2 regions of the Arthrobacter sp. KKT183 genome follow, and region 1 is predicted to be linked to the other one. Evidence: riboswitches for the same ligand, from Rfam matches in the RefSeq annotation. Region 1 holds a riboswitch; the other holds the start of a gene.
The links. Region 1 has a riboswitch for cyclic di-AMP ahead of ACZ2GY_RS09850 (LysM peptidoglycan-binding domain-containing protein). Riboswitches for the same ligand answer to the same signal wherever they lie in the genome.
Positions count from the first base shown of each region.

Region 1 (3,796 bases):
GCATGGAGACCGCACGGTGCCTCGTCATGCGCATCATCGGTCCGGTGCTCCGGGACGCCGCAGCCCTTGGCGCCGGAACGGACTGGAAGACCAGCATCCAGGAAATCGCCGCGGCACAGCGCATGGGGGTTATCGACTACAAGGTGACGGGTTTCGGGCCTGACCATGACCGCCGGTTCGAGGCCGTCCTGGTGATCGGCGGAGCGACCTACGGCTCAGGTTCCGGGCGCTCCAAGAAGGAGGCCGAGCAAGAGGCTGCCTCTGCCTCGTGGAAGCTCCTTCAGCCTGAGGTAAACCAACTGCCTCTCGCACACGCGGACGCACAGCTCCGCCACTCCACGTGATCTTTGCACCTCGTTATGCCTGAGCTTCCCGAGGTGGAGGTAGTGCGCAGGGGTCTCGCGCGCTGGGTTCGCGGGCGCCGCATCGAGGCGGTCGACGTCCTGGACCCCCGTTCAATCCGCCGCCATGCCCTCGGCATCGAGGATTTCATTGGAAACCTCATCGGAGCCCGCGTCAGCGATGCCGTGCGTCGGGGCAAGTTCCTCTGGCTGCCCCTTACCCTCACCGATGACGACGGCGGCTCCCGGCCTGCGCCGTCACCGGACCTGGCGTCCTCAAAGGAACTCCCGGACGGCAGGCCGCCAGTTGCGCTCATGGCTCATCTTGGAATGAGCGGCCAGTTGCTGGTCGAGGACCGCACCCAGCCGGACGAGAAGCACCTGAAGGTTCGCCTTCGGCTGTCTCCGGCTGCTGGGCCTCAGCCGGTGCCGGAGGAGCTTCGTTTCGTGGACCAGCGGATCTTCGGCGGGCTTTTTGTCACGAGCATGGTGGCAACAGCTGATGGTCTTCCCGGCGGACTGGGGGAGGACCTCGTTCCCCTGGTGCCGGTTGAAGCGACGCACATCGCACGTGACCCGCTGGACCCTGCATTCTCCTTCGAGGATTTCTACCGCAAGCTGCATTCCCGCCGCACGGGGCTCAAGCGCGCCTTGCTCGACCAGACGCTCGTCTCGGGAATCGGAAACATCTATGCCGACGAATCATTGTGGGCAGCGAAGCTGCACTACGCCCGCCCCACTGACACCCTTCGGCGTGCAGAAGCCTCGCGACTGGTCGAGTCGTGTAGGGACGTCATGATCCGGGCGCTCGAGGCAGGCGGCACCAGCTTCGATTCGCTTTACGTAAACGTGAACGGCGCGTCCGGATACTTTGAGCGCGCGCTGAACGCCTACGGGCGGGAGCGGGAGCCCTGTCGGCGATGCTTCGAGAATGGTTTGGATTCCCTGATCCGGCGCGACACCTTCATGAACCGGTCCTCATACACGTGCCCCAGGTGCCAGCCACGGCCGCGTAACGGACGCTGGTGAGCGGCTCCGACGTGACAAAAGTAAGTAAGCTGACTAGATTCGATATCTCAGTATCTCAGTACCCGACACGTCAGGAGTATCGCGATGAAGAACAAGTTGGTTTTTGCAGCAGGTATGGCAGCAGGCTACGTTCTGGGCGCCCGGGCCGGTCGTGCAAGCTATGAGCAGATCAAAGTGAAGGCCAACGAGCTCTGGAACAACCCGAAGGTCCAGGACAAGGTTTCCCAGGCATCGGAGACGGTAAAAACGAAGGCTCCGGAGGTTCAGGCGCAGGCAGAGCAGGCCCTGAAAAAGGCGCAGTCAGCCATGCACCGCAATGGCGATCAGGACGGCCCCAAAAGCGCGCAGGACGAGTACAAAATCTAATCCGGCGCGGCTGAACCGGCGTTTCTCGTGATTGAAATGTGACATCCAGTCCGAAAGAATGTAACGTTATGGACACGCCGGGCTCAAAAGCCCGGCTTCCTTCTGGTGGATTGCCTAATCCTGCCGCCGTCGGAAGGTCCGTTCGCTACACACTGCGGCAGGAGCGGGGGAACCAGATAGCGGGCTTCTTCAGAAGTCCTAGGGGTGAAGACTCACCGGTCCAAGACCGGTAGTCCGGCTGGCTCCCATCCGAATCCGACAGCTAACTCCGCCGGCATTGGGAGAGGCTATTTCCGTGTCCAAAAACCGTCATATCGCACGCCACCGTGCAACCCCGCCCAGCACCATGCAGGTCGTTTCCAAGGCAGTGAGCTCACACGCCGGCACCGTTGGCCGCCCAGCAGCCGTTGTTGTAGCAGCTTCCGGAATCATGTTCGGAGCGGCCCTGCCAGCAAGCGCGGGCACCACCACTTACACCCCAGCACCGTCAGTTGAGGCCAACGTCCAGGCTGCAGCCGCTCCTGTGGCCCCGGCAGCTCCGGTTGCTCCGGCTCCCGTGGCGCCGGCTCCGGCCGTCAATGCTCCTACCCACACTGTGCAGTCCGGGGACACTCTCGGCTCGATCGCAGCGAACTATGGCGTCAGCCTGGACGCCGTGTTCGCTGCTAACGGCCTCGGCTGGGATTCGATCATTTACCCGGGTCAGGTCATCAGCCTCTCCGGTAGCGCTGCTGCCGCTCCGGCTCCTGCCGCAGCTCCGGTACAGCAGATTCAGGTAGCAGCTCCGGCAGCCGCGCCTGCAGTGCAGGTACAGGCAGCTGCTGTTGCTCCGGCACCGGTCGAGACCAGCACCATCATCAGCCTTGCCTCCAGCAACATCCAGGTTGCAGACAACTCGGGCAGCGCCAGCGGCGCAGGCATCCTCGCGTCGGCTCGGGCCCAGCTCGCAGCCGGTGCTATCCAGGATTGCACCGTGCTCCTCGAAAAGGCCCTTGGTACGGGCGATCTCGGACCGGCACAGTTCGCTGGCTACGGTACCCCGGTTAGCACACCTGCACCGGGCGACATTGTCATCACGGGCGGACACGTAGCCGTCTACGCTGGCAACGGCCAGGTCATCAGCAGCGGAATGAATGGTGCAAACCTCACCATGCAGCACCCGCTGAGCGATCTGCCGGGCGCCTACTTCGTGCGCGTCTAATCTTCGCCTTAGTCTCTCGTCGCTGGGGAGGACCTGTAAAGGTCCTTCCCAGCGGCATTTAATGAACCAACGCGACAGGGAACAGGCTGACCAGGCTGAGGGTCCGATCGCAAACCGTCAGTTATCTGAACATCAGTGCCTGATGCGCGACGCTGAATCGCCATAGTGCGCGGCGAGGCGTGCAAAACCCTCGTCCAGGCTCACCTCCGGAGTCCAGCCAAGCAGGGACCTGGTGTGCCGCTGGTCGAACCAATGGGCCGTTGACAACTGCTCCGCGAGGAAGCGGGTCATGGGAGGCTCGCTGTCGGCCTTGGAAGCGCGCCAGATACTTTCGACGACGCTGCCGGCCGCTCTGCCTGCCCAGCCTGGGATCGATCTCCGGGGTTCCCGGACGCCGCCGGCGGAGCAAATGCGGGTGAGGAGCTCACCGATCGGGCGCGGTTCACCGTTCGTGATGACCAGCGGGGATCCGGAGATGTACTCCATCCGGTCAAGGGCGGCAGCGATGGCCGACGCCGCATTGTCCACGTAGGTTGTGTCAACGAGCGCGGTTCCACCGGCAAGCAGTGGCAGCCTGCCCGCGCGGGCCCGGCTGAGTACCCGCTCTACCAGCTGGGTGTCACCGGGTCCCCAGACAATATGGGGGCGCAGAACCGCGACCGGCATCTGGCCGTCGTTCGCCTCGAGAGCAAGGATCTCCGCCTGCGCCTTGGTGCGCGCATAGGATCCGCGGGCGAGCTCCGGCTGAGCCGGCCCGGCAACCGCGCCAACCAGCGACGCTCCGGTGTGGGCCACTGACGGCGAGGAAACGTGCACGAAGTGCTGAACGCCCGCGGACCGGGCCGCAGCCAGGAGCCCA
Region 1 is NZ_CM145770.1:2,066,208-2,070,003, reverse strand. Features, by position in the region: gene rnc (ribonuclease III) at 1-344, shown strand, start outside; gene mutM (bifunctional DNA-formamidopyrimidine glycosylase/DNA-(apurinic or apyrimidinic site) lyase) at 360-1,370, shown strand; gene ACZ2GY_RS09855 (hypothetical protein) at 1,455-1,736, shown strand; cyclic di-AMP (ydaO/yuaA leader) riboswitch at 1,848-2,027, shown strand; gene ACZ2GY_RS09850 (LysM peptidoglycan-binding domain-containing protein) at 2,032-2,937, shown strand; gene ACZ2GY_RS09845 (NAD-dependent epimerase/dehydratase family protein) at 3,070-3,796, opposite strand, start outside.

Region 2 (3,796 bases), 490 kb from region 1:
CGGCCATGCGGCGCTGGTTGCGCACGGCGGCGGCCGGCGGTCTTGTGTGAGGACAAGAAGATTCCTTTCCGAACGCCGCTGAAGTTAGCTGTCGGATTCGGGCAAGGAACCAGCCCGGCCGTTCCAGTTCAAAACACTGGAATGGCTTCACCCCAAGGCAGCACAAAGGCCGCCACAAGAAGTGGGTCCTCCACCCCTGCCGGAATACGAACGGTACTGGATTCCCGGCAGGGTTAGGCGTTGAAACCAGCGTCACCAACTGATCTCGGCGACGAAGTCACTCTACAGGGACGGCTGTATAGTTACAATTTCGTAACCTGTTGAGAGTGGGACTCAATTGCAGCCCATCCACCTGCAGACGCGGCACCTACCAACAGAGAAAAACTGATGCGGAACAACTGCTAGCTTTCAGGTCAGGACCGAAGAACCTCTGAGGCTCCATCGGCAATCCGGCCCAACACAGTCAGCACCCTTGCTTTGCTCTGCCGTGGATCCTTCGATAGTGAGTAAGTTAGGCTGGCTCCGTGCCCGGTTCCGGGCATGCAGATGCCGATGACCCGGCGCCCTAGCCACCATGGTCATCGGCATCTGGTTCAACCTGCGTAGCCTGGCGTGATCAATTCCGCCAGCGCCCCTGTCGGTCCGCTCGCTTGGGTCTCCTTGCCCACTTTGACACCGCAAGGGCCGGAAGCGTCCGTCCTCAAGCAATCGATGAGGGACCGGAATGGGCACGCGTAGGGGTGTGGCAAGCTGTTGACCATGTCCGAAGTTTCCGCACCGCCATCCGCGATCCTTTACGACGAACGGTTGTGGCCGACGCCGTTTGTGTGGGTGCTTGCCTCAGGAGTGGCAGGAGCGTCGATCCTGGTGTTTGCACCGATCAGCATGCTGACCGGGATTATTGCCTGCATCCTGATCTTCCTCATCATTACCGCTCTCCTGGTGCTGTCTACCCCGCGGATCACTGTGACCACCAGCTCACTGGATGTTGGCCGTGCCCACATCGACCGGAAGTACCTGGGTGCGGCACGTTCCTATGTGAAACAGGAGGCCACCCATCAGCGCGGACCGGCGCTGAACGCCCTGGCGTATCTATGTATCCGCGGCTGGATCGACCCCGTCGTACGGATCGAGATAAAAGACGACGAAGACCACACCCCCTACTGGCTGGCATCAACCAGACGTCCAACTGAACTCGTCAAAGCTTTAGACCCCGCCCTACCGGAACACCGCCACGGCTCATAAGCTGCGCCTCTTCGTGAAGAGTGGCAGAAGAACCCCCGTTCGTGACGGTCCGGAAAAGCCACTGAAGTACCGAACCTGAAACGAATTCCAGGACAGGGCGATATGCCGAACCAGAGCTATACCGAGAAGGGTCTGAAAACTTTGAGGGCCAACGTTGTGTTGCCGTTATTGAAATGTGACAGGCAAGGACGCGACGGATATGATTCTCGCGGTGTCTTGGACTCGATGCGGGCGACACCCCTCCAGCAGATTGCCTAACTCTGTCGCTGGTGGAGGTCCGTCCTGAAACAGAACACGGCAGAGGCGGGGGAACCGAACGTTGGGTTTCGAAAGAAGCCCTAGGGGTTAAGGTGAAAGCGGCACTCATTCTCAGTGCTGTGGTACGCCCGGGTGGCTCCCATCCGAATCCGACAGCTAACTTCGCAGGCATTGGGAGAGGCTAGCCATGTCAAAAAATCGCCACACCGCGCGCCACCGCGCCGTCCCCACGAGCCCTCTGCACCACGTTGCTAAAGCGGCATCGGCGGGAGTGGGAACAGTAGGACGTCCGGCGGCGGTAGCCGTTGCTGTATCGGGTCTGGTGCTCGGGTCGATATTGCCGGCCCACGCCGGAGCGACCACCACCTCCTCCACCACGCCGCAGCAAACCCTCGATACAGCGGTCACCGAAACCGTGGGCGCGGCTTCTGCCGCTGCAGCAGTAGCAACGGGAGGTGCCACTCACATCGTTCAGCCTGGTGACACCCTCGGAAAGATCGCAGCCTCTTACGGTGTGAGCTTGGAAACGATCTTCGCTGTCAACGGGCTCGGCTGGGAATCCCTCATCTACCCCGGTGACGTCATCGCCCTGACAGGCGCCGCCAACGGCGTGAACGGTGTCACGGCGCCGGCAGCACCTGCGAGGGTGGAAACCAGCACCATGGGCATTACGACGGCGGCCAGCACCATTGAACGCGCACCCGCTCAGGCATCGAGCACTGTAGCGGCAAGCGGTGTCGGTGCGGCGCTGGTTGCTTCGGCTTACGCGCAGATGGGTGCTACCCAGGACTGCACGATCCTCGTTGAGGTAGCTCTGCGCTCGATCGGTAAGTCCGTCGGTGACTTGGCCCCTGAGCAGTTCTACCAGTATGGAACGGTCGTCGGATCCCCTGCCCCCGGCGACCTCGTTATCCGGCCAGGGCACGTCGCCATCTACGTCGGCAACGGGCAGGTCATCAGCAGCGGGATGAACGGCATGAACGCCACCATCCTGCATCCGCTGTCAGATCTGGCCGGGTCCTCCTTCGTCCGGGTCAACGCATAGCCACTAACCCCTGGCCAGCAGCACTCGAGTCCTCGCGGGTCCATCCCGGTCATGGGTGATGGGAATCGGATATCCGGCAGCGGGCACAGGGGACGGTTACCTAGCCGTCCCCTGTGCCGCTTCCTTGCTAGGTGTCTGCGGGTTCGTGGGCGCCAGGGAAGGGTGGAAGCGCCGTCGCTTCGTCCCAGCGGCTGGGACCGGCTTTTATGGGGTCGTTCTCTTGGGGTTCGAGAGCGGCGGTGCCGACGCGGAACTGGACCATCATGTCGTGGTCTTCGTGCGGAAGGTTGTGGCAATGGATCATGTAACGGCCGCGGTGGGGCCCGAATTTCATAAGCAGGTGCACGGTTTCCCCTTCACCGACGTAGACGACGTCCTTGGGCCCTTGCTCGTAGGAGTAGGTGGCCCGATCTTCCCCGCCGATGATCTTGAAGTCCACCAAATGGATGTGCATGGGGTGGAACCAGCCGCCGCTGGAGTTTTCGAATTCCCAGATTTCGGTGCTGTTCAGTTCGGGGTTGGCGACGATCCGTCGGTAGTTGCTCTCCACAACGTCAGCCCACGTTTGACCGTCAATGGTCCACTTGTCGGTGAGGTCATCGCGCTTGAGCCTGAAGTGCCGCCGGATCATGGCGTCGGTGGGCTTCAGCGCCATCACTTCGTTCCCCGGATCCAATTCGCCCGGAAGGGTGTTCCAGGTCGGGTCGCTGGTGTCGACAGGAGCATCGACGACGTCGAAAGCCATCACCTTACCGGTGTGGTCGTAGTCAATGTTGTTGTCGTTGGATAGATTTACGAGTTCGACGCGTTGCCCGGGCTGATAGTTGCGGAAGTCAATCAGGACTTCGTAGCGTTCACCGCTGGCGTGACGCCACTGGGAGACGGTTTGCGCGCGGGGCATGAGGCCCCCGTCTGTGGCAACCATGACGACCGGGTCGCCGGTACTGAGCCGGAACCGGAAGGAACGCGACACGCATCCGTTGAGGAGGCGGAACCGGTAGATACGCCGTTGGACTTGCATCACCGGCCAGGGCCGGCCGTTGACCAGGATCACATCACCGTAGACACCGGACTGGTCATTATCGTCATACCCGAGTTCCCCGTTCTCAGCGAACATGGCATCGCTGATCGTTACCGCGACGTCGAACCTCCCCTGAGGAAGCAAGGCTCGTTCAAGCTCATCGTGCATGTGGTATTGGCCCACCAGCCCGGAATAGACGTTCGGGGCCGTGTTGTGCACGGCGTGGT
Region 2 is NZ_CM145770.1:1,581,034-1,584,829, reverse strand. Features, by position in the region: gene ACZ2GY_RS07550 (M23 family metallopeptidase) at 1-56, opposite strand, end outside; cyclic di-AMP (ydaO/yuaA leader) riboswitch at 60-250, opposite strand; gene ACZ2GY_RS07545 (DUF3093 domain-containing protein) at 760-1,245, shown strand; cyclic di-AMP (ydaO/yuaA leader) riboswitch at 1,522-1,688, shown strand; gene ACZ2GY_RS07540 (LysM peptidoglycan-binding domain-containing protein) at 1,691-2,548, shown strand; gene ACZ2GY_RS07535 (multicopper oxidase family protein) at 2,676-3,796, opposite strand, start outside.
Region 2: linked by a shared signal. The riboswitch ahead of ACZ2GY_RS07540 (LysM peptidoglycan-binding domain-containing protein) and the one ahead of ACZ2GY_RS09850 (LysM peptidoglycan-binding domain-containing protein) in region 1 are both predicted to bind cyclic di-AMP.